DNA from 3 places in the Streptomyces sp. CMB-StM0423 genome. Region 3 is predicted to be linked to each of the others. Evidence: riboswitches for the same ligand, from Rfam matches in the RefSeq annotation. Region 3 holds a riboswitch; each other region holds the start of a gene.

Region 1 (7,134 bases), 3.1 Mb from region 3:
CGCAGGAGATCAAGGAGCTGTTCCGCGCCCGCGAGAAGGTGAGCTACTACCGCGCCTACCGGCTGCTCCGCGAGGCGGAGAGCTTCGCCACCATCCGCTACGGCGGCCGCACCCTCGCCACCCACGCCTTCCCCGCCCCCGAAGCCGGCCTGTCGGCGATCGAGAACCCCTACAACGGCGGCCGGCTGGCACCGGACGAACTCACCCTGGTCGAGCACCTGATCCCGGGCACCCGGGGTGGCCTGGCCGCCGTCGCGGTCCGCCACATGCCTCCGCTCACCGACGCCGAGCGGGCCGCGGTGGAGCAGGTGCCCGACGACCAGCTCGAAATGAACCTCACCCTCCGGGCCGACTGCTGCGACAGCTGGACCGGATTCCTGGAGCAGCTCGCGCAGATCACGCACGCGACCATGTACTGCATGATGGAGGCCGCCAGCCGGCAGGAGGCTCCGCTGTCCACCGAGGACGTCGACCGCCTCGGCCCCGCGGCCTCCGCCCGCAAGCTGCTGAACCGGCGCCGGGAACTGCTCGGCCACAACCACGCCTGAGGCACCGGACATGCCCGAACTCGCCGGTCCGGTGTACGCGGCCGCGTGCGCCCTGTGGATCGCGCTGACCATGGTGTGCCAGACGCGGTCGCGGGTGGCCGCGAAGATCCGCAGGTACGACTTCCTCGCCATGATCCCGCGCTGGACCTTCTTCGCCCCGACTCCCGGCACCCAGGACTTCGTTCTGCTGCGCCGCTACCGCACGTCCGACGGCCGGCTGACCCGCTGGCGGGAGACGGGCGGCACCGCCGCCGCCGGCCGGCCCCTGTACGCCGTCTGGAATCCCGCCCGGCGCCACACCAAGGCCCTGCTCGACGCGTGCCAGAGCCTCCTGGAGCTGGCGTCCCAGGGCCCCCGGCCGGCGGAGATCGAGCTGACCGCGCCCTATCTCGCGCTCCTGGCCCACGTGTCGGCGCAGCCCTGTTCCGAGGAACCGCATGCCACCCAGTTCGCCCTCGTCATCCGGAAGAGCTCGGCCTTCGAAGGGGCCGCTCCCGCAGTGGCCTTCGTCTCCTCCCTGCACGCGGTCGACTGAGACTCCGCCCGGACTCGTGGAGCGGACCTCGTGAACGCCGACCTGGCGGTGCGCCTCACGCTGGCGATCGGCGGCGTGGGCGTGGCGATCTCCTCCTGGGAGTACCTCACCCGCCCCGCGCTGCTGGCCGACCACGCGATCGCCGGCTGGCCGGTCGGCCGGTCCTGCCGGCCGTACCGGCTGCGCCGCACCGCGGACCGGGCCGTCGACCTGCTGCTGCGGTACCCGAACGTCCTCGTCCTGGTGACGCTGCGGCTGGCGGCGGCGCTGGCGATCGTGATCGGCCGCCCGGTCCCGGCCGTCGTCTGCCTGGGCGTGCTCGCGGCGTCCTCGATCCTCCTCGGCGTGCGCTCCCCGTACGGCAGCGACGGCGCGGACCAGCTCTCGATGATCATCTTCGTGGCGGCGTTCTGCGCCGCGGCGATCGGCACCGGCGGCTCGCGGCACGTCTTCCTCTGGTTCGTGGCGGCCCAGGCGTGCTGCGCGTACTTCATCGCGGGCTTCGCCAAACTGGTCTCCCCGGTCTGGCGCAGCGGCCGCGCCCTCGGCGGCATCCTCGGCACCGCCACGTACGGCCACCGCCGCCTGGGCCCGGTCGTCGCCGCGCACCCCCGGGCGGCGTGGCTCGCGGGGTGGTGGGTGATCACGCTGGAATGCGCGTTCCCCCTGGTCCTGCTGGGCGACCCGCGCGTGACCTACGCGGTCCTGGGACTCACGCTGGCGATGCACCTCGGCATCCTGGCCTTCATGCGGCTGAACACCTTCCTCTGGGCGTTCACCGCGACCTATCCGAGCGTCATCTACTGCACGCTCCGCTGAGCCGCCAGGGCCCGCCGCGCGGCGGGCCCCGGCGGCACCGGGGGAGTGGATCCGGGTCAGGGCAGCAGCGACTCCCGCAGCACCCGGCCCTCGGACTGCGCGGGCGGGTCGACCCCGAGGAGCGCCGACATGGTCGCGGCCAGGTCGACGTGGCGCGGGTGCCGCGGCGGCCGTCCGCGCCGGATCCGGTGGCCGGCCAGGACGAGCGGGACCTTCGTCTCCGCGCGGCTGCCGTGGCGCCCGTCGAAGCCCTCGGCCGGCGGGGTGAAGGACAGCGCGTACGGCGCCGCCAGTTCGAGCACCAACTGGCCGTACTGCGGCGCCATCCGCAGCGCGGCCTGCTCCGCCTTGGTCAGCACCGCCGCGACGCCTTCGGTGTCCGCGAGCGCCGCGCGGGCACGGCCGACCGCGGCGGCGTCGGTGGCCGCCGCGCCCAGGAGGTGCACGGACGCGATGCTGCCGCCGGAGACCAGGACGGCATCGGTTCCCGGCGCCGGCCGGCCGCCGGACCCGATCACCTCGGGCGTGAAGCCCGCGGCGGTGAGGGCGGCGACCGCCTGGGCCGCCATCGGCGTGTTCCAGCCCGTCATGCCGTGGTCGCCGGTGACCACCCAGGTCGTCCGGCCGTAGAGATCCAGCTCCTTGACCGTCCGGATCAGCCGCCCGATCCCGGCATCGGTCTCGCGCAGGGTGTCGAGCATCCGGGGGTCGCCGGGTCCGAACGAGTGCCCGTCGCCGTCGAGGTCGCTGGAGTAGACCGCCAGGAAGTCCGGTCGCCGGGCGAGGGTCACCGTCGTGCCGCCGCTGTCGACGGGCTGCCCGGTGAGCATCGCGATCGCGTCGTCGACGCGCGCGCCGATGCGGCCGCCCGGCTGGGTGTAGAGGCCGTCGGGATCGCCGTAGGCCGTGCCCTTGTCCTGGAGGATGAACCACTGCGCGGACCCGATCCGGATGCCCTGCGGTCGCCACGCCTGGGCGAGCCCCTCGACCGCGCTGTCGCGGCTCTGGCCGCGGGCGACGCCGGCCGCCTCGTCGTAGTAGTAGGCGGCGTTGCGGGTGCGGTCCGGGTGGGCGCCGCAGGAGACCGCGGTCCACGACTGGTTGGTGATGCTGGCCATCACGCCGGTGCCGGTGGTCACCGAGCCGGCGCGCACCAGCGACATCAGGTGGGGCATCGGCGCGCGGCCGTCGAGGTAGTCGACGTCGAAGCCGTCGAGGGCGAGGAAGATCAGCAGGCCGCGCCTGCGGGCGGCGTGTGCGGGCACGGCGGCGAGGGGCGAGGCGAGCGCGCCGGCCACGGCGCCGGCGAGGACACCGCGTCGGGACAGAGAGGTGGCGGACATGGCGCGACCGTAGGAGCGGAACGCTCCCGGCCGGCGAGCACGGGGTGAACGGGCCGCGAATTCCCGCGTCCCGGCGTTCCGGACGCACTACGGGCGCCACCGCCGGAGCGGAGAGCGCCGGTGGGGGCACCGGCGCTCTCCGGTCTGTCAGTACGGCCCGTAGACGTTGTCGATCGACCCGTACCGGTCGGCCGCGTAGTTGCACGCGGCGGTGATGTTGGCGACCGGGTCGTAGCTGTCGGTCGACGTGCCCGGGACGTGGTACGCCTCGAAGGTGGGAGCGATGACCTGGAGCAGGCCCTTGGAGGGCGTGCCGTTCACGGCGTTGATATCCCAGTTGTTGATGGCCTGCGGGTCGCCCGCGGACTCCCGCATGATGTTGCGGTGAATACCGTCGTAGGTCCCGGGGATGCCGTGCTCGGCCATGACGTCGAGCGACTCCCGGATCCAGCCGTCGAGGTTGTCCGGGTAGCTCGTGACGGACGCGCTGGCGGTCTTCAGGCCAGACTCGGATTCCTTCGAGTCGCTCTTGTCGGCCTTGCCGCCGAGCGCGAGTTCAAGGCCGGGGAGGATGAAGTGCGGGTTGGCGCCGACGGCCTCGCGGTTGTCCTCGTACAGCTTCTTCCAGCCGCCGCGTACGGATTCCCTGTCGGCGATCTTCGCCAGGGAATCCCCGGCGACCACGGCGTACGTGGCCGCCGCCGCGCCGGCGGTCGCCGCGGCGGGGGCCTCGGCGCGTATGCCGGTCTGGGGGGCGGACGCGGGGACGGAGCCGGCCGCGGAGGCCGAGGACGCGCCGATCAGCGGAGCGGCGATCGCGACGCCGCTGACGCCGGCGAAAGTGATGCCGCGGCCGATCAGGCGCAGCTTGGGACGGCGATGCTTACCTTTTGCGGGCATGGGTGTTTCTCCTCAGCGCCTGCGAGGTGAGCTGTCGGGTTCGGGCTGGAGATGCCCGGCCGCACCAAGGTGCGACTTCACCCCAAGCCGTTCCGGAATCCGGACCGGCGACTTACCTATGGGTCCCCCGCTCCTGCCGTGTGTGAATAGGGAACGGTTTCCGGATGGCGGCAGGATTCGGCGTCCACCCGGCTGGCGGAGACTTAAGCATGTCTTTCCGGTCCGGACAAGCTGAGGAACTCGTCCGGTCGATACGGGGCCGGCTCCTGGACCGGATGAGTGCCGCCGCGGAATGGGGAGCGGGCCGCAACTCGCTTTCGGAATAAGGAAACTGTGAATTTCCGCCGCCGCCGCCCGCGGCCGAACGTGATTCGCGTCACCGGACACATGAGGTCCGATCGGTCAGAAGCGCGGGGCGATCGGGGGCGAATCCTTCAAATGGTACGTATCGCCCGTCAGGGAATATCCGACAAGTCCGTTTGTTCTTGACGGCCCGGCGCCGCGTTTGTGCGGCGGGAATTCACGAATCCGTAGCGGGGGAATCCGCTCGCCTGTGGGGACGGCGGGGCGTCAACTGGCCAAAGGAATTAACGTCTTCGGAGCCGCCGCCGAATTGCAGGCGGGGGCTGAGCAGTTGGCGCGTGGGGCGTGCAAGCCCCTCGCCAACTGCCTCAGCACTCCACCACGTTGACCGCGAGGCCGCCGCGGGCCGTTTCCTTGTACTTGACCTTCATGTCCGCGCCCGTCTCCTTCATCGTCTTGATGGCCTTGTCGAGGGAGACGAAGTGCTGGCCGTCGCCGCGCAGTGCCATGCGGGCCGCCGTGATGGCCTTGACCGCCGCCATGCCGTTGCGCTCGATGCACGGGATCTGGACCAGGCCGCCGATCGGGTCGCAGGTCAGCCCCAGGTTGTGCTCGATGCCGATCTCCGCGGCGTTCTCGACCTGTTCCGGGGTGCCGCCGAGGATCTCGGCGAGGCCGCCGGCGGCCATGGAGCAGGCGGAGCCCACCTCGCCCTGGCAGCCGACCTCCGCGCCGGAGATGGAGGCGTTCTCCTTGAAGAGCATGCCGATCGCGCCCGCCGCGAGGAGGAAGCGGACCGCGGTGTCGTCGTCCGCGCCGGGGACGAAGTCCACCGCGTAGTGGAGGACCGCGGGGATGATGCCCGCCGCGCCGTTGGTGGGGGCGGTGACGACGCGGCCGCCCGCGGCGTTCTCCTCGTTGACCGCCATCGCGTAGAGGGTGACCCACTCCATCGCGTGTGCCGCCGGGTCGCCCGCCGCGCGGAGCTGGCGGGCCTCGCCGGCGGCGCGGCGGCGGACCTTCAGGCCGCCCGGGAGGATGCCCTCGCGGCTGGTGCCGCGGGCGACGCACTCGCGCATGACCCGCCAGATCTCCAGCAGCCCGGCGCGGATCTCCGCCTCCGTGCGCCAGGCGCGCTCGTTCTCCAGCATCAGCGAGGAGAGCGACAGACCCGTCTCGCGGGTGCGGCGCAGCATCTCGTCCGCGGTACGGAACGGGTGCTTCAGCACGGTGTCGTCGAGCTTGATCCGGTCCTCGCCGACCGCCTCCTCGTCGACGACGAAGCCGCCGCCCACCGAGTAGTACGTCTTCTCCAGCAGCGTCCCGCCGTCCGCGTCGTACGCGGTCAGCGTCATGCCGTTCGCGTGGTACGGCAGCGAGCGGCGCCGGTGCAGGACGAGATCGGCGGCGGCGTCGAAGGGGATCTCGTGGTCGCGCCCTATCTCGGCGCCCAGCAGGTGCAGCCGCCCGGTGCCGCGGATCCGCTCCACCTCGCCCTCGGCCCACTCGATGTCGACGGTGCGCGGCGAGTGGCCCTCCAGGCCGAGGAGCACGGCCTTGGGGGTGCCGTGGCCGTGGCCGGTGGCGCCCAGGGAGCCGAAGAGTTCGGCGCGTACGGCGGCGGTGTGGGCCAGCAGGCCCTCGTTCTTCAGCCGGCGCGCGAACATCCGGGCAGCCCGCATCGGGCCGACCGTGTGCGAGCTCGACGGGCCGATGCCGATCGAGAAGAGGTCGAAGACGGAGATGGCCACTCGGGACTCCCTTGTCCTTGCGTGGGGCGTGCGCGTGCGTGGTGCGGGTGGTGACGGGTCGCGCGTACGGCCCCGGGGCCCGGCCGCCCGCCGCGTCGGAGCGGCGGGCGGCCGGGCCGTACGGGCTACAGGCCGGGGTACAGCGGGTGCTTCTGCGCCAGGGCGGTGACCCGGGCGGCGAGTGCGGCCGTCTTTGCCTCGTCGAAGCCCGGCTTGAGGGCTTCGGCGATGACGTCGGCGACCTCCTCGAAGTCCGCGGCGGTGAAGCCGCGGGTGGCCAGCGCGGGCGAGCCGATGCGCAGGCCGGAGGTGACCATGGGCGGGCGGGGGTCGTTCGGGACCGCGTTGCGGTTGACGGTGATGCCGGTCTCGTGGAGCCGGTCCTCGGCCTGCTGGCCGTCCAGCTCGGATTCGCGCAGGTCGACCAGGACCAGGTGGACGTCCGTACCGCCGGAGAGCACCGAGACGCCGGCCGCGCGGGCGTCGTCCCGCAGCAGCCGCTCGGCCAGGATCCGGGCGCCGTCCAGCGTGCGCTGCTGCCGCTCCCGGAACTCCTCCGACGCGGCGATCTTGAACGACACCGCCTTGGCCGCGATCACGTGCTCCAGCGGGCCGCCCTGCTGGCCGGGGAAGACCGCCGAGTTGATCTTCTTGGCGAGGGCCTGGCGGGAGAGGATGACCCCGCCGCGCGGGCCGCCGAGGGTCTTGTGCGTCGTGGTGGTGACGATGTCCGCGTACGGCACCGGGTTGGGGTGCAGGCCCGCGGCGACGAGACCGGCGAAGTGCGCCATGTCGACCATCAGCAGCGCGTCGACCTCGTCGGCGATCCGGCGGAAGCCGGCGAAGTCGAGCTGCCGGGGGTACGCCGACCAGCCCGCGATGATCAGCTTCGGCCGCCGCTCCTTGGCCAGCCGCTCGACCTCGGCCATGTCGAC
Region 2 (7,134 bases), 1.8 Mb from region 3:
GCTGCGGCCCCTCAGCCAAGTGCCGTTCACCGCGCCCAACGGCCGGCGGATACGGGTGGACTTCTTCTTCCCGGCGGCGGGGCTCGTCGTCGAGATCGAGGGCTACGGCTTCCACGGCAGCCGGGCCGCTCATCTCGCCGACGTCGAGCGCTTCAACGACCTGGGGCGCTGTCCCGAGGTCCGGCGCATGCTGCGGTTCACCGCGGCCGACGTCTTCGAGCGGCCCCAGCGGATGCTCCACACCATCCGCGCCGCCCTGGGCGAAATCGCCGCCGGGGAGTCCCGTGGCACTGCAGCCGCCGGAGGGTCCCGTGGAGCCGCCGCCGCCGGGGAGTCCCGTGGCGCCGCCGTCGGTGCTGCCGCGGCTGCCACCGCGGCTGCTCATGCGGTTGCCGGTGCGGCAGCAAGTGCCGGTGCCGTCGTCAGCGCGGCTGCCGGCGCCTCCGCCACCGCCGCTGCCTGAGTCGCCGCCGGCTTCCCGGCGGTGTCCGCGGTGCGTGGCAGGGTGGCCGCCATGGACGCCTATGTCAGGAACATCGTGCTCGACTGCGCCGACGCACGTCAGCTCGCCGACTTCTACACGCAGTTGCTCGGCATGCGGGTCATCCGCGACGACTGGATGGTGATCGCCAAGGACGAAGACAGCTTTCCACGGCTGGCATTCGAGGAAGTCGACGGCTACCGGCCGCCGCTCTGGCCCGACCTCGATCGCACCTACCCCCAGCAGATGCACATCTGCTTCGGCGTCGACGACTCCACCGCCGCGGGCGAGCTGGCGCTGCGGCTCGGGGCCACGCGGCTCTCCGAAGCCGGTGGCAGTTGTCCGGTGTTCGCCGATCCCGCCGGGCATCCGTTCTGCCTCTGCGGGCCCGGGGAGTAGCTCCCGGGAAAAGGCCGACGGCCCTGGTGTCGGGGGGTCGGCCACCAGGGCCGCCGGCGGTCTCGGTGCGCGCTCGGACGCCACGGGGGAAGTTGCGTTCGGGCACGCCGGAGACGTGGGAGAGGGGTTTATGGGGGCTTGCGGTCCGTGCGGCGGGTGCCGGTCCCGGCCGCCGGGGCCGGGGCACCGGGCCCGCCGGGTGGGTCAGACCGGGGCGCCGTTGTTGCGCAGCCAGGCGAGGGGGTCCACTGCGTCCCCGCCGCCGGGTCGTACCTCAAGGTGCAGGTGCGGGCCGGTGACGTTGCCCGTGGCGCCTACGCGCCCGATGACGTCGCCGGTCGTGACCTCGCCCGAGGACTGGATGATGGAGGACAGATGGCAGTACCAGACCTCGGTGCCGTCCTCGAGCGTGAGGACGATGCGGTAGCCGTACGAGCCGGCCCAGCCGGCCTCGGTGATCGTGCCGCCGTGCACCGCCTTGACCGGGGTGCCGGTGGAGGCGGCGAAGTCCTGGCCCGTGTGGCCCGCGGCCCACATGTCACCGGACTCGCCGAACGTCGAGGTGAGCGTGTAATTCGCGACCGGGGCGACGTAGCTGGCGGCGAGCTTGGCGAGGCGCTCCTCCTCCGCCTTGCGGCGGGCCTCCTCCTCCGCCTTGCGGCGGCGCTCCTCCTCCAGGCGGCGCTGGCGCTCCTCTTCCTGCGCCTTCGCCTCGGCGGCCTCCTCGGCCGCCTGCTGGGCGGCCTCGGCCTCGGCGGCCGCGCGGGCAGAGGCGTCGGCCTCCGCCTGCTGCTGCTCGGCCTGCTCCAGGATGCGCGCCCGCAGGGCCTCGCCGGAGTCGGCGGGCTGGTTCGCGGAGTCGGTGTCGCTGGCGTAGCTGACCTGCGTGAGCGGAGCCGTGGTGACGACCGTGTCGGAAGCGGGCTCCTCCTTGCTCGGTATCAGGTCGCCGACGCCCGGCAGGCTCTCCGCATCCGGGAGTTGGGCGCTTATCCGGTTCGCAACGGTGTCGACCTGGTCGGGCATGGATATCGCGACCGGGGGCTTCTCCTGCGCGGTGGCCATGCTGCCCGCGCCGACGGCGGCGAAGACGCCGACGCCGAGTACGGCGCCGCTGCGCGCCATGCTGCCGCCGCGCTGCCGGGGAAGGCGCCGACGGCCGCGGGAGGGAAGGCCGTCCTCGGGGAGGACTTCGTCGACCGGCTCTTCGGCGGCGTAACCGGTGGGCGCATACCCCTCGGGGGCGTGGCCGCCGGACGCATAACCGTCGTAGCCGTAATCGTCATAGCCATGGCCGTAGCCAGGCTCAGACCTGTAGGACGCCACGCAGGCGTACTCCTTTCCTTCCTTCTCGCCTACCGGGTTAGCTGACGGGTTCGGAGCAGGAAGGTCTCCTACGGGCCTCCTCCTCGCGGAGGTTGGCCCGATTCACCCCAAGGTGGTGGTTCCCCGGTTCCCTAGGTGTTGCCGTTGCTGCAGTTGTGACGCGTGCGGGATTCGGCGACGGCGCACGGTGCCGCCTCTTGCGACGGCAGTGACGACCGCGCTGCGTTACCGCACGCTAGCGGACGACGGCGTTCGATTCCAAGTCGTTCCCGTTATTCAGTTGTGCTTTACCGCGGACGATCCGGGCATGCACCAGCGGAAACGGACAAGTTGACGGCCTGATTACGCGCAGTGAAGTCCGGTCGTTAGCTGATCGTGCATCAGTTGTTATGCGGAGGGGCGCTGTTCCGCTACGGAGCGTGTACAGGCGAGGCCGGGTCCGGCGGCTCTCCGAACGGCGTACGCAAGCGGGCGAGGGCGAACAGCGCCATGTCGTCGGCGACCCTTCCGCCCGTATAACGGGTCACGTCGTCCAGGAGGGTGTCCAGCAGTTCGTGCGGGCCGTCGAACAGCCGGCCGTCCAGCCGGGTCAGCGGGTCGTAGAAGACGCCCGCCTTGTTCCGCGCCTCGGTCACGCCGTCCGTGAACAGGACGAGCGCCGCGCCCGGCGGGAACGCCACCTCCATCAGCTCGTCCGGCCACGTACCCAGGTCGCCCATGCCCAGCGGCAGCGCGTGCTCGTGCGGGTGCAGCGTGCGTGCCGCGCCGTCCGACCCCAGCAGCACGGGCGCCGGATGCCCGCGGTTGAGCAGCCGCAGCGCGCCGCCCCCGCGGTCGACCTCCGCCAGCACCGCGGTCGTGAACCCCTCCACCCGGTCGAGGCCGCTGCGCCCCGTCTCCTGGCGCTGCAGCGCGCGTTCCAGCCGCCGCGCGATCCCCGCGAGCCCCGCCTCCTCCTCGGCCGCCTCCCGGAAGGCGCCGATGACGACCGCCACGGACTCCACCGCCTCCAGCCCCTTGCCGCGTACGTCGCCGACGATGCAGCGCACGCCGTACGGGCCCTCCTGCACGGCGTAGAGGTCGCCGCCGATACGGGCGTCGGCGTCCGCGGCCTGGTAGCGGGCGGCGACCCGCAGCGTGCCGAAGCCGTCCGGCGGGTTCGGCAGCACGGCGCGCTGCGCGGCGACGGCGACGTGGCGGGCAGAGGTCAGCCGGCGGTAGTTGCGCTGGATGAGGAGGTTGATGCCGATCGCCAGGGCGCCGAGCACCACCTGCGACACCATCTGGGTGAGCGCGTTGGGCCTCGTGGCGGTGCCGTTGAGGATTTCGAGCGTGACGTCCACGGCCAGGGCTGCGACGGCGACGGCGACCGTGCCGCGCAGGGTGAGCAGCGCGGCGGCGACCAGCGGGGTGGTCTCGAATATCGGCGAGGACCTCAGCCCTTCCGGCGTGAACCAGAAGAACACCGCCCCCACGACGATCAGCGCCGCCGGCAGCCACCGCAGCGCCCAGCGGACCCGCCGCTCACCGCCGGTGGGGTCGGGGCGACGGGACCGGGCCGCCAGGTCCAGCGCGTCGGCGCCGACGCGGTAGGCCCGCCCGTTCTCGTACGGACCGCGCCCCTCGCCGTACGAGCCACGCTCCACGTCGCGCGAGCCACGCTCTGCGTCGTGCGGGGCGCGGCCCTCGTGCGAGGTGCGGCCGTCGTGCGAGCCGCGGCCTTCGTGCGAGGCGCGCTCCTGGTCGTGCGGATCGCCCTCGTCGTGCCCCGCGCCCTGCGCGCCGTCCTCCCGCACCGGCTGCACCTGCCCTCTCCTGCGCTGCCCTTCCTGCGCTGTCCTCCCCGTGCGGCCGACAAGCGGGCCCATACCGTCGTCCCTCAGGGTTCCGCGTCCCGGGCGGGACGGCGACCGGGCGGGGCCCAGGCGGGTTACAGGAGGCGTTTCAGGCGTCATTGCGGGCCAGAGTGGGACGGGCAGAAGAGTCGCGGACCGGCGGACCGCACGCAGAGGGTACAGCCGAACGGGTATAGGGCCACCCGGCTCCGGCGCGCGCGGCGCCCGCGCGCCCCCCGGCTCTCCCGGCGCCCCGCACGCCCCCGGACAAATGACGCCATCTGTCAGCCGTTATCCGTCAAGCGTCAGCCGTCAGGCATCGCCAGGCGCCGGGCGCCAGCCGCCGCCGGCACGCCAGGCGTCAGGCGCCGGGCCCCGCCAGGCGCCAGCGGTCAGGCGCCGGCCGCCATGCGCCAGCACGTCAACCGTCAGCCGCCGTCAGGCGCCGGGCGTCAGGCGTCAGGCGTCAGGCGTCAGGCGTCAGGCGTCAGGCGTCAGGCGTCAGGCGTCAGGCGTCAGGCGTCAGGTGAGGCGTACCGGGAAGGACTCCAGGTCGTTCTGCGTCAGCACCGGCAAGTTGCGCAGCTCCCCCAGCGGTGCCGCCGCCCGCAGGTCCGGGAACCGGGCGAAGAGCGCCGGCAGCGCCACCGCCGCCTCCAGCCGCGACAGCGCCGCGCCGGGGCAGATGTGCGGCCCGTGTCCGAAGGTCATGTGCCGGATCGGCGTCGCCCGCGTCACGTCGAAGGCGTCCACGTCCGCCCCGTGGTGCCCGGCGTCCCGCCCGATCGCGCGGTACGAGATGACGACGCCCTCCCCCTTCTCGATCACCGTGCCCGCGATCTCGATGTCCTCCGTCGCGAACCGCATCAGCAGGTGGGTCACCGGCGGGTCGTAGCGCAGCGCCTCCTCGATCGCCGTCTCCCACGTCACCTTGCCCTCGCGGACCATGCCGAGCTGCTCGGGGTGGGTCAGCAGTCCGCGCACGGTGGTGAGCAGGAGCGTGATCGTGGTCTCGTGCCCGGCCGCGATCATGGACTTCAGGTTGCCGACGACCTCTTCCTCGGTCAGCGGCTCGCCGCCCTCGTCGGCGAGGATCAGCGCGCTCGTGAGGTCGTCGGCGGGCTCGGCGGTCTTCTGCCGCACCATGTCCGTGAACACGCGGTCGAGTTCCGCCATCACCGCGAGCCGTTCCTCCTGCGGCGTGAGCATGGAGAAGAAAGCTTTCCACAGGCGCATCTGCCGCGGTATCTCCGATTCCGCGACGCCCATGAGCGCGCACACCACCCGCATCGGCAGCGGCTGCGCGAAGACCTCCTTGAGGTCGACCACCCCGTCGCCCCCGGCCGCCGCGGCCGCCAGGGAGTCCAGCAGTTCGGCCGTCACCCGCTCGACCACCGGCCGCAGCGCGTCGAGCCGCCGCGGGGTGATGGCCTGCGCCGTCTTGGCGCGCAGCCGCCGGTGCTCGGGGCCGTCGACCGTGAACATCGACCGGCCCGGGTCGACCATCCCGATCAGCGGCCACTCCGCGGTGACCTCGCCGGTCTGCCACAGCCGCCAGGCGCCGATGTCCTTGACCAGCCGGGCGTCGGTGAGCAGTTGGCGGGCCTCGGCGTGCCGCGTGACGGTCCACGCGGGCGCGCCGAGCAGTTCGATCCGGGTGAGCGGGGCGGCGGCGCGCAGGAGCGCGGTCTCGCCCGCGAGGTCGCGTACGAGCGGGTCGATGGCCAGCGGCCCGGGGAGGGCCCCGGAGCCGGTCGGGGCGGCGGCGGAGCCGGCGGCGTGCGGGCAGTTCACGGATGACCTCCTGCAGCGCGTACGGGGGTGAAGGTGACCGGCAGTGCGGTCATGCCGCGCAGGAACGCGGACGGCCGCCGCACCAGCGTCCGGGCCGGCACGGACAGGTCCAGGTCGGGCAGCCGGTCGAGGAGTACCTCAAGGCCCGTCCGGGCGATGATCTCAGCGATCTCCTGGGCCGGGAAGGGGCAGCGGAAGTCGCCGTAGCTGAAGGCGAAGTGGGCGCTGTTGCCGGCCTGTGCGGGTACGCCGGCGCCTCCGTACCCGTATCCGCCGCCCGTGCTGCCCGGCCCGCCGAGGGCCTGCTGGATCTGCGGGTCGTCGTTGGCGGCGGCGAGGCCGAGGAGCAGCAGGTCGCCGGCGCCGACCGGGCGGCCGCCGAGGTGGGTGTCGCGGGCGGCCCAGCGGCCGACGAGGATCTGGGTGGGGGTGTCCTCCCACAGCACCTCGTTCATGGCCTGGCCGACGCTGTGCCGCCCGCCGCCGAGGGCGGCGGCGAAGCGGTCGTCGGTGAGCATGAGGCGGATGGAGTTGCCGATCCAGTCGGCGGTGGGGAGGAAGCCGGCGGCGGTGGTGTCCTTGAGGTCGAGCATGACCTCTTCGTCGGTGAAGTGCATGGGATCGGCGAGCATCCGCGAGGTGACGTCCTGGCCGGGCGCGAGCCGTTTCTCGGCGACCAGCCGGGTCATGTGCTCGACGAAGGTCTCGTACGCCTTGAGCGCGCCGGGTCCGCCGTCCGCGAGTTCGTTGAGGACCTGGGCGAGTTGGCGTCCCTGGGCGTCGGGGAAGCCGATGAGGCGGGCGAGGACGAGGACGGGGAGGGGGACGGCGTAGTCGCCGACGAGTTCTGCGCTGCCGCGGGAGCAGAAGGAGTCGATGAGCCGGTCGGCGAGTTGTTCGCAGTGCCGGCGGAGGTCGAAGGGGTCGACGCTTTCCAGTGCGGCGCCGACCATGACGGCGTGCCTGCGGTGGTCGGCGGCGGAGGCGGTGAAGTGGATGGACGGCATGACCTGGCCGACCATCGGCAGCAGGGGCCAGTCGGGCGGGATCTTCTCCCACTGGTTCCACAGCCCGCGGTCCCGTGGGAACAGTTCGGGGTCGGAGGTGACCTGGTGGAGTTCGCGGTAGCCGATGACGAGCCAGGCGGGGATGTCGCCGGGGAGTTCGACGGGGACGACGGGGCCGTGGTCGCGGCGCATCTCGCGGTAGAGGTCGCGCGGGTCGGTGTGGAAGCGGGGGCCGCTGAGGGGTACGGACCCGGCGGCGCCGGCGTGCGCGGGGCAGCCGGCGGGGGGTGCG
Region 3 (7,134 bases):
CAGCTCGGCGATCGCGTCGCGGCGGGCGAGGTAGTCCTCGTGCGCCGCGCGGTACGCCGCCGCCAGCTCCGGGTCCGCCGCGAGCCGGGCCGTCATCTCCTTCATCACGCCGTCCGCCTCCAGCGTGCCGATCGCGGAGTTCGCGCGCGGGCACGTCAGGTAGTACAGCGTCGGGAACGGCGTGCCGTCGGGCAGCCGCGGGGACGTCTCCACGACATCCGGGTTGCCGCACGGGCAGCGGTGCGCCACGGCGCGCAGGCCGCGCGGGGCGCGGCCCAACTGCGCGGCCACGGCGGCGGCGTCGGCCGCGGTGGCGGGGGTGTGCTCGGTGGGCGGCGGGGGCTTGTCCATCTCTCCTCGTTCAGCCGGGCGGTCGGCGTCAGGCGCCGGGCGGCGGCGGGCGGCAGGTGTCCCGCGTCGGGCCGGCGTGCCGCGGCGGGCGGCGTTCGCGTACGTGACGCGCCTCAGCGCCGGCCGTCCGCGGCGTCCAGGCCGTCCCACAGGTTCTCGTACCACGGCCTGTCCACCGCCTCCCCCTCCGCACCGGAGCCGGCGGAGCCGGTGCCGTCGCGCATCAGGTAGCCGGTCTCGCCGGGCAGGACGTAGTGCAGGTGCTCGCGGGCCTGCCGGCGCACGTACTCCGGGTCGTTCCAGCGGGACTTCTCGTCCCGCAGCTCCTCCACCCGCTGCTCGGCCTGGGCCTTCTCCCGCTCCAGCTCGGCGACCTCGGCGCGCTGGGCGATGTACTGGCGCAGCGGGTACGCGAGCGCCACCACCAGCGAGCAGACGACGAGCGCGAGCACCGCGGCCCGCCCCGTCAGCCGGCTGCGCCGCGGCGGGCGCGCGCGGTAGACGCGCTCCGAGACCCGGCTGACGGCCTGCTCGCCGAGCAGCTTGAGCCGGGTGGTGGTGGAGAAGCGCTCCCTGGCCATGTGCGTCGCGTCCTCCCCGGGCGGCAAGCGGTGGTCGGCCCCGGTCGCACCCTACGCGGTGCGGCCGGGGCCGGGGGCGTCCGACGCCGATGTCGTACGGGGTCGGTCCGTTCAGCCGTTCTTGTAGCGGGGGAAGGCGCTGCGGCCCGCGTACTCGGCGGCGTCGTCGAGGATCTCCTCGATGCGCAGGAGCTGGTTGTACTTGGCGACCCGCTCGGAGCGGGCGGGGGCGCCGGTCTTGATCTGGCCGCAGTTCGTGGCGACGGCCAGGTCGGCGATGGTGACGTCCTCGGTCTCGCCGGAGCGGTGGGACATCATGCACTTGAAGCCGTTGCGCTGGGCCAGCTCGACGGCGTCCAGGGTCTCGGTGAGCGAGCCGATCTGGTTCACCTTCACCAGCAGCGCGTTGGCCGAGCCCTCGTCGATGCCGCGCTGCAGCCGCTCGGGGTTGGTGACGAAGAGGTCGTCACCGACGATCTGCACCTTGTCGCCGAGGCGCTCGGTCAGCACGTGCCAGCCGGCCCAGTCGTCCTCGAACAGCGGGTCCTCGATGGACACCAGCGGGTAGTCCGCGACGAGCTGCTCGTAGTACTCCGTCATCTCGGCGGCGGAGCGGCCCTTGCCCTCGAAGACGTACACGCCGTCCTTGTAGAACTCGGAGGCGGCGACGTCGAGCGCGAGGGCGACGTCCTGGCCCGCGGTGTAGCCGGCCTTCTGGATCGCCTCGATGATGAGGTCCAGCGCGTCCCGGTTGGAGTCGAGGTTCGGCGCGAAGCCGCCCTCGTCGCCGAGGCCGGTGGACAGGCCGCGCTCCTTGAGGACGGCCTTGAGCTGGTGGTAGATCTCCGCGCCGCAGCGGACCGCCTCGGAGAACGACTCGGCGCCGATCGGCGCGATCATGAACTCCTGGATGTCCACGTTGGAGTCCGCGTGGCTGCCGCCGTTGAGGATGTTCATCATCGGCACGGGCAGCACGTGCGCGTTGGGGCCGCCGAGGTAGCGGAAGAGCGGCAGGTCGGACGCCTCGGAGGCGGCGTGCGCGACGGCGAGCGAGACGCCGAGGATGGCGTTGGCGCCGAGGGAGGACTTGTCGGGGGTGGCGTCGAGGTCGAACATCGCCTGGTCGATGAGGCGCTGCTCGGTGGCGTCGTAGCCGACGAGCTCGGGGCCGATCTGCTCGATGACGGCGAGCACGGCCTTCTCGACGCCCTTCCCGCCGTAGCGGGCCTTGTCCCCGTCGCGCAGCTCCAGGGCCTCGAAGGCGCCGGTGGAGGCGCCGGACGGAACGGCAGCACGGCCGGTGCTGCCGTCGTCGAGGCCGACCTCGACCTCGACCGTGGGGTTGCCGCGGGAGTCGAGAATCTCTCGGGCTACGACGACGTCGATGGACGGCACGGTGTCTCCTTCGGAGGGATTCGCTACGGGTTCCGCCCTGAGCCTAGCCGCCCCGGGTGACGGCCCCGGCGCGCACCCGGCCGCATTCCGCGGTACGAGACGGTTCGGGCCCGGGAGCGGGGACGGACCGCGGGACGCGGCGCGGGACGGGAGCCGCGGGGGCGGGGGCGGCGGGGACGGAGGCTGCGGGGACGGGAGCCGCGGGAGCGGGTGGCGTACGGCGTGGTCGTCCCGGCCCGCGCACCGGACGGGCCGGGACGGCCGCGCCGTACCGCGGCGGCGTGCCGGGCGGCCGGCGGGCCCAGGGAGCGGGCGGCGGCAGGAGCGGCAGGCAGCGGTGCACACGGCGCGGGCGGGCCGGCCCGTTCGTGGTCCGGTTCGGCCCGCCCGCGCACGGGGCTAGTTCACCTTCAGCTTCTGGCCCGGCCGGATCAGGTCCGGGTTCGCGCCGACGACCGGCTTGTTGTCCTCGTACAACTGCTGCCAGCTCTCCGCGCCGTGCCGCCGGGCGATGTCGTCGAGGGTGTCGCCCTCGCGGACCTCGTAGTAGAAGCCGCGGAAGACCGTGCGGGACTCCGGCTGCGTCTGCTCGGCGGCGCCGCGGGCCTCGGTGCCCTGCGGGGCCTCCTGCGGCGCCTGCTCCTGCGTCTGCGGGGCCGGCTGCGGCAGGGTCTCCGGTTGCTGCTGCTGTTGCTGCGGGGCCTCCTGCGGCGCCGGGGGGACGATCTGCCCGGCGGCCGGACTCCCCGCGGCCAGGCCCGCGCGTGGGCCGCAGTTGGGCCACGCGCCCGGGCCCTGCATGGACAGCAGCCGCTCCGCGACGGCGATCTGCTGCTGCTTCGACGCCAGGTCGGCGCGCGAGGCGAAGCTCCGGCCGCCGGCGGCTTCCCAGCTCGACTGGGAGAACTGGACGCCGCCGAAATAGCCGTTCCCGGTATTCGTCGCCCAATTTCCTCCGGACTCGCAGGCGGCTACCCGTTCCCACGTATCGATGGGCGCCGCGAACGCGTGCTGGGCGCCGAGCACCGGCAGCCCGATCGCTGTTCCGGTGGCGCCCACGAGGACGGCCATGCGGGAGTGTGCACCAAGGCGTGCCTGTGCGGCGGGGCGGCGGTGCTTACCCGTTCCGGCAGGAAGAAGCATGATGCTCTTTTCTCACCGACGCCTGCGAGGTGAGCTGTCGGGTGCGGGCTGTGAGTGCCCGGCCGTACGTCATACGTGCGGCTTGACCCCAAGCCGCCCGGTCCGCCTTCTCGTTGGACCGGAGCGGCGCTTACCGTGGGTCCCCCGCTCCTGTCAGCGGTGCTTCATGCACAGGTGGCCCGGGTGAACGCCGACAGGATTCGGCGTGAGGCGATCACCGGGGCTCGCGTTGGCGAGCAATGTGACGGTAAGCACATAGGCGTGTGCGATTCAAAGACCTCGGAAAATGCCACGCCCGGTTTTACGTCCGTCAGGTAGCCCGGTCAGCCGATTACGTCAAATATGACTAATACGCGCCGACTTCACCCGCCGGCTGTTCAGTTCCCGCTCAATTCGAGTTCCTGACCAGGCTTGATGGTGTCGGGGTCCTTACCGAGGGAGTTCTTGTTCCCGTCGTACAACTCGGACCATCCGCCCGACAGGGAATGCTCTCTGGCAATTTCCGAGAGGGTGTCACCCGGTCGGACGGTATAACTGCCGTCGCCCGCCGCGGCATCGCGTCCCGAGGCGTCGCCCTTGCGGTCCCCGCCGCGCTCGTCCGCGTCGCCGGGGATCTCAGCGATCCACTCGCGGCCCGGCTCGGGCAGCTCGGCCTCGTCGGGCGACTGGGAGGCGCCGGGGGTCTCGACGGCCTCGCGCGGGGCCTCGGGGGCGCCGGGCGAGGCCGGGGCCTCGGACGGGGTGGGGGTCGCGGAGGCGTTCGGGGCGCGGTGCCGGCCGGAGCCGTCGGCGGAGGTGGTGTCGTCGTCCCGGCCGGTCCCCTCGCCGGGGCCGCCGTCGTGCTCGCCCGGGTCCTGGCTGCCGCGGTGCTTGCCAGCGCCCTCGCCGGCCTTCCGGTCCTCGTCGCCGCTGTCCTTGCGGTCGCGCTTGTCCTCGCGGTCCGTACGCCGGTCCTCGTCCTGGCCCTGGGAGTCCTCGCCCGGGCTCGGGGCGAGGGTGGGCGGCGCCGTGGGCAGCAGCGGCAGCTCGGCGCCGGGGTCGACCTCCGGCACCTCGTCGTCGCCGTGCAGCCCGGCGTCCTGGGCGCACTCCGGCCACGCCTTGTCGGCGCCCATGCCGGCGAGGATGCGCTCGGCGACCGTGATCTGCTGCGCACGGCTGGCGAAGTCGGGCTGCGAGGCGAACTCCTCGCCGCCGTACTCCTGCCACATGTCCATCGTCAACTGCAGGCCGCCGTAGTACCCGTTGCCCTCGTCGGCGCTCCACAGCCCGCCGCTCTCGCACTCGGCGACCCGGTCCCACGTGCCGGCGTCGGCGGCGCTCGCGCCGCTCGCCCCCAGCAGCGGCAGGGCGAGACCCGCCCCGGTCGCACCGGCCGCGACGACGAACGCGGGGGCCTGGCGGGGACGTCGGTGGCGTCCGTTACCCGAGCGCATGCGAGTGCCTTTCGTTCCCTGTGTGTTCGAGCCAGTGGCCGAACTTAATACCGAACTACCTCCGATCACAAGTTGATCGCCTGATAGTCACGCGCAGATCACAGAGAAGGGCCGAAGTGCACCGGCAGCGTCCGCAGGCCCCGCATGATGAGCCCGCCGCGCCACCGCAATTCGGACGTCTCGCCCGCCAGCCGCAGGTCGGGAAGGCGGCGCAGCAAGGTACCCAGGGCGGTCTGCGCCTCCAGCCTGGCGAGGGGTGCGCCGAGGCAGTAGTGGATGCCGTGGCCGTAGCCCACGTGCTGATTGTCACGCCGGGACAGGTCCAGGGTGTCGGGTTCCGCGAAGCGCGCGGGGTCGCGGTCGGCGGCGGCCAGCACGACGAGCACCGGGTCGCCCACGGCGACGCGCTGCCCGCCGATCTGCAGCGGCTCGGTGGCGAACCGCCACGTCGCCAGCTCCACCGGGCCGTCGTAGCGCAGCAGTTCCTCCACCGCGGAGGGCAGCAGCGCGGGATCCGCGGCCAGCCGGGCGCGCTCGGCGGGGTGGGTGAGGAGGGCGTACGTGCCGTTGCCGATCAGGTTGACGGTGGTCTCGAAGCCGGCGAACAGCAGGATGAACGCCATGGCGGCGGCCTCGTTCTCCGTCAGCTTCTCGCCCTCGTCGGAGGCGCGGATGAGGCCGGAGATCAGGTCGTCGTCCGCGGCGTCGCCGCCGCCGAGCGCCGCGCGCTTGCGGTGGATCAGCTCGGCGAGGTAGGCGCGCATCTTCTTCACCGCGCGCGCGACGCCGCCGCGCGGGCCCTTGCCGTGGTGGATCATCACGGCGGCCCAGTCGCGGAAGTCGTCCTGGTCCTCCGCGGGGACGCCGAGGAGGTCGCAGATGGCGTAGATCGGCAGCGGGAAGGCGAACTCGTGGATGAGGTCGGCCTCGCCGCGGTCCGCGAAGCCGTCGATGAGGCGGTCGGTCAGCTCCTGCACGCGGGGCGCGAAGGCGGCGACGCGGCGGGGCGTGAACGCCTTGGAGACCAGCCTGCGCAGCCGGGTGTGGTCGGGCGGGTCGATGTTGAGCAGGTGGGTCATGAGGCCGGCGCTGCGCTCGCCGGGGATGCCGGTCTTGTCGCTGTGGTGGTGCGCGGGGTTCTTGGACAGCCGGGGGTCGGCGAGGGCCTGGCGGGCGTCGGCATAGCGGGTGACGAGCCAGGCGTCGACGCCGCTGGGCACGGTGGTGCGGTGGACGGGCGTGTGGGTGCGCAGCCAGGCGTACGCGGGATAGGGGTCGGTGGCGAACTCCCCACTGAAGAGCGCGGGCTCGGGCCCGTCGCCCGCGGGCGGACCGGCCACGTCAGCGCGCGCCGGAGGACCCGGCGGCGGACGGCCCGTCGGAGGCGCCGGAGTCCTCCGGAGCCCTGCCGTTCGTGCCGGGCGGGGTTTCCGGCCTTGCGGCGTCGTACGTGCCGGTGCCGCCGCCCCCGGCGGCCTGCTCCGCCGCGCCCGCCTGCTCCGCCGCGAGGATCGCCTCGCGGTACGTGCGCGCCGCGGCCCGCAGCGCCGTCTCCGGCTCCACGCCCTGCGCCTCGGCCCGCAGCGCCAGCGCGAGCAGTTCGGCGCCGAACCCGTCCACCGGATCGCCCGCCGGCGCGGTCGCGCCACGGCCCTCCCGTACGGCGGCCCCGTCCCTGCGAACGCCGTTCCCCGCGGCCGCGGGAGCCCCGTTCCCGAGCCCGGCCCGTGCCCCGCCGGGCACCTGCACCGCCAGGCCCGCCGTGCGGGCGCGCCCGGCCAGCTTCGCCACCAGCGACAGCGCCGACTGCGCCAGCGGCACGCCCTCCGTGACCGACGTACGCCGCTTCTCTATGGCCTTCTCGCGCAGCCAGTGCGCCTTGACGTCCGCCGGGGTCTCGGCCACCGCGTCGCCGAAGACGTGCGGATGGCGGCGGACCAGCTTCTCCACGAGCGTGCCCGCCACGTCGTCGATGGAGAAGGGCTCCTCGGGGTCCTCCTCCGCGATCCTGGCGTGGAAGACGACCTGGAGCAGCACGTCCCCCAGCTCCTCGCGGACAGCCTGCAAGTCGCCGGACTCGATCTCCTCGACCAGCTCGTAGACCTCTTCCAGGCTGTGCGCCGCCAGGCCCGCGCTGGTCTGCCCGCTGCTCCAGGGGCACTCGCGCCGGATCCGGTCCATCACCTCGACCACGTCGATCAGCCGGGCGCCCGGCACGTCGTACGAAC

What was found. Region 3 has a riboswitch for cyclic di-AMP ahead of CXR04_RS22900 (LysM peptidoglycan-binding domain-containing protein). Riboswitches for the same ligand answer to the same signal wherever they lie in the genome.
Region 1: it holds a riboswitch for cyclic di-AMP, as region 3 does, so the genes downstream of both, CXR04_RS08870 (transglycosylase SLT domain-containing protein) here and CXR04_RS22900 (LysM peptidoglycan-binding domain-containing protein) in region 3, are expected to answer to the same signal.
Region 2: it holds a riboswitch for cyclic di-AMP, as region 3 does, so the genes downstream of both, CXR04_RS14865 (M23 family metallopeptidase) here and CXR04_RS22900 (LysM peptidoglycan-binding domain-containing protein) in region 3, are expected to answer to the same signal.

Annotation. Positions count from the first base shown of each region.
Region 1 is NZ_CP025407.1:2,128,538-2,135,671, reverse strand. It holds gene CXR04_RS08890 (hypothetical protein) at 1-548, shown strand, start outside; gene CXR04_RS08885 (hypothetical protein) at 559-1,083, shown strand; gene CXR04_RS08880 (hypothetical protein) at 1,114-1,902, shown strand; gene CXR04_RS08875 (alkaline phosphatase family protein) at 1,959-3,245, opposite strand; gene CXR04_RS08870 (transglycosylase SLT domain-containing protein) at 3,393-4,145, opposite strand; cyclic di-AMP (ydaO/yuaA leader) riboswitch at 4,147-4,308, opposite strand; gene CXR04_RS08865 (L-serine ammonia-lyase) at 4,817-6,199, opposite strand; gene glyA (serine hydroxymethyltransferase) at 6,325-7,134, opposite strand, start outside.
Region 2 is NZ_CP025407.1:3,459,525-3,466,658, forward strand. It holds gene CXR04_RS14855 (endonuclease domain-containing protein) at 1-463, shown strand, start outside; gene CXR04_RS14860 (VOC family protein) at 515-880, shown strand; gene CXR04_RS14865 (M23 family metallopeptidase) at 1,085-2,206, opposite strand; cyclic di-AMP (ydaO/yuaA leader) riboswitch at 2,218-2,360, opposite strand; gene CXR04_RS14870 (PP2C family protein-serine/threonine phosphatase) at 2,617-3,852, opposite strand; gene CXR04_RS14875 (cytochrome P450 family protein) at 4,564-5,835, opposite strand; gene CXR04_RS14880 (cytochrome P450) at 5,832-7,134, opposite strand, start outside.
Region 3 is NZ_CP025407.1:5,239,170-5,246,303, reverse strand. It holds gene CXR04_RS22915 (DUF501 domain-containing protein) at 1-351, opposite strand, end outside; gene CXR04_RS22910 (FtsB family cell division protein) at 465-932, opposite strand; gene eno (phosphopyruvate hydratase) at 1,044-2,327, opposite strand; gene CXR04_RS22900 (LysM peptidoglycan-binding domain-containing protein) at 2,727-3,398, opposite strand; cyclic di-AMP (ydaO/yuaA leader) riboswitch at 3,475-3,639, opposite strand; gene CXR04_RS22895 (LysM peptidoglycan-binding domain-containing protein) at 3,848-4,906, opposite strand; gene CXR04_RS22890 (cytochrome P450 family protein) at 5,005-6,246, opposite strand; gene CXR04_RS22880 (MazG family protein) at 6,248-7,134, opposite strand, start outside.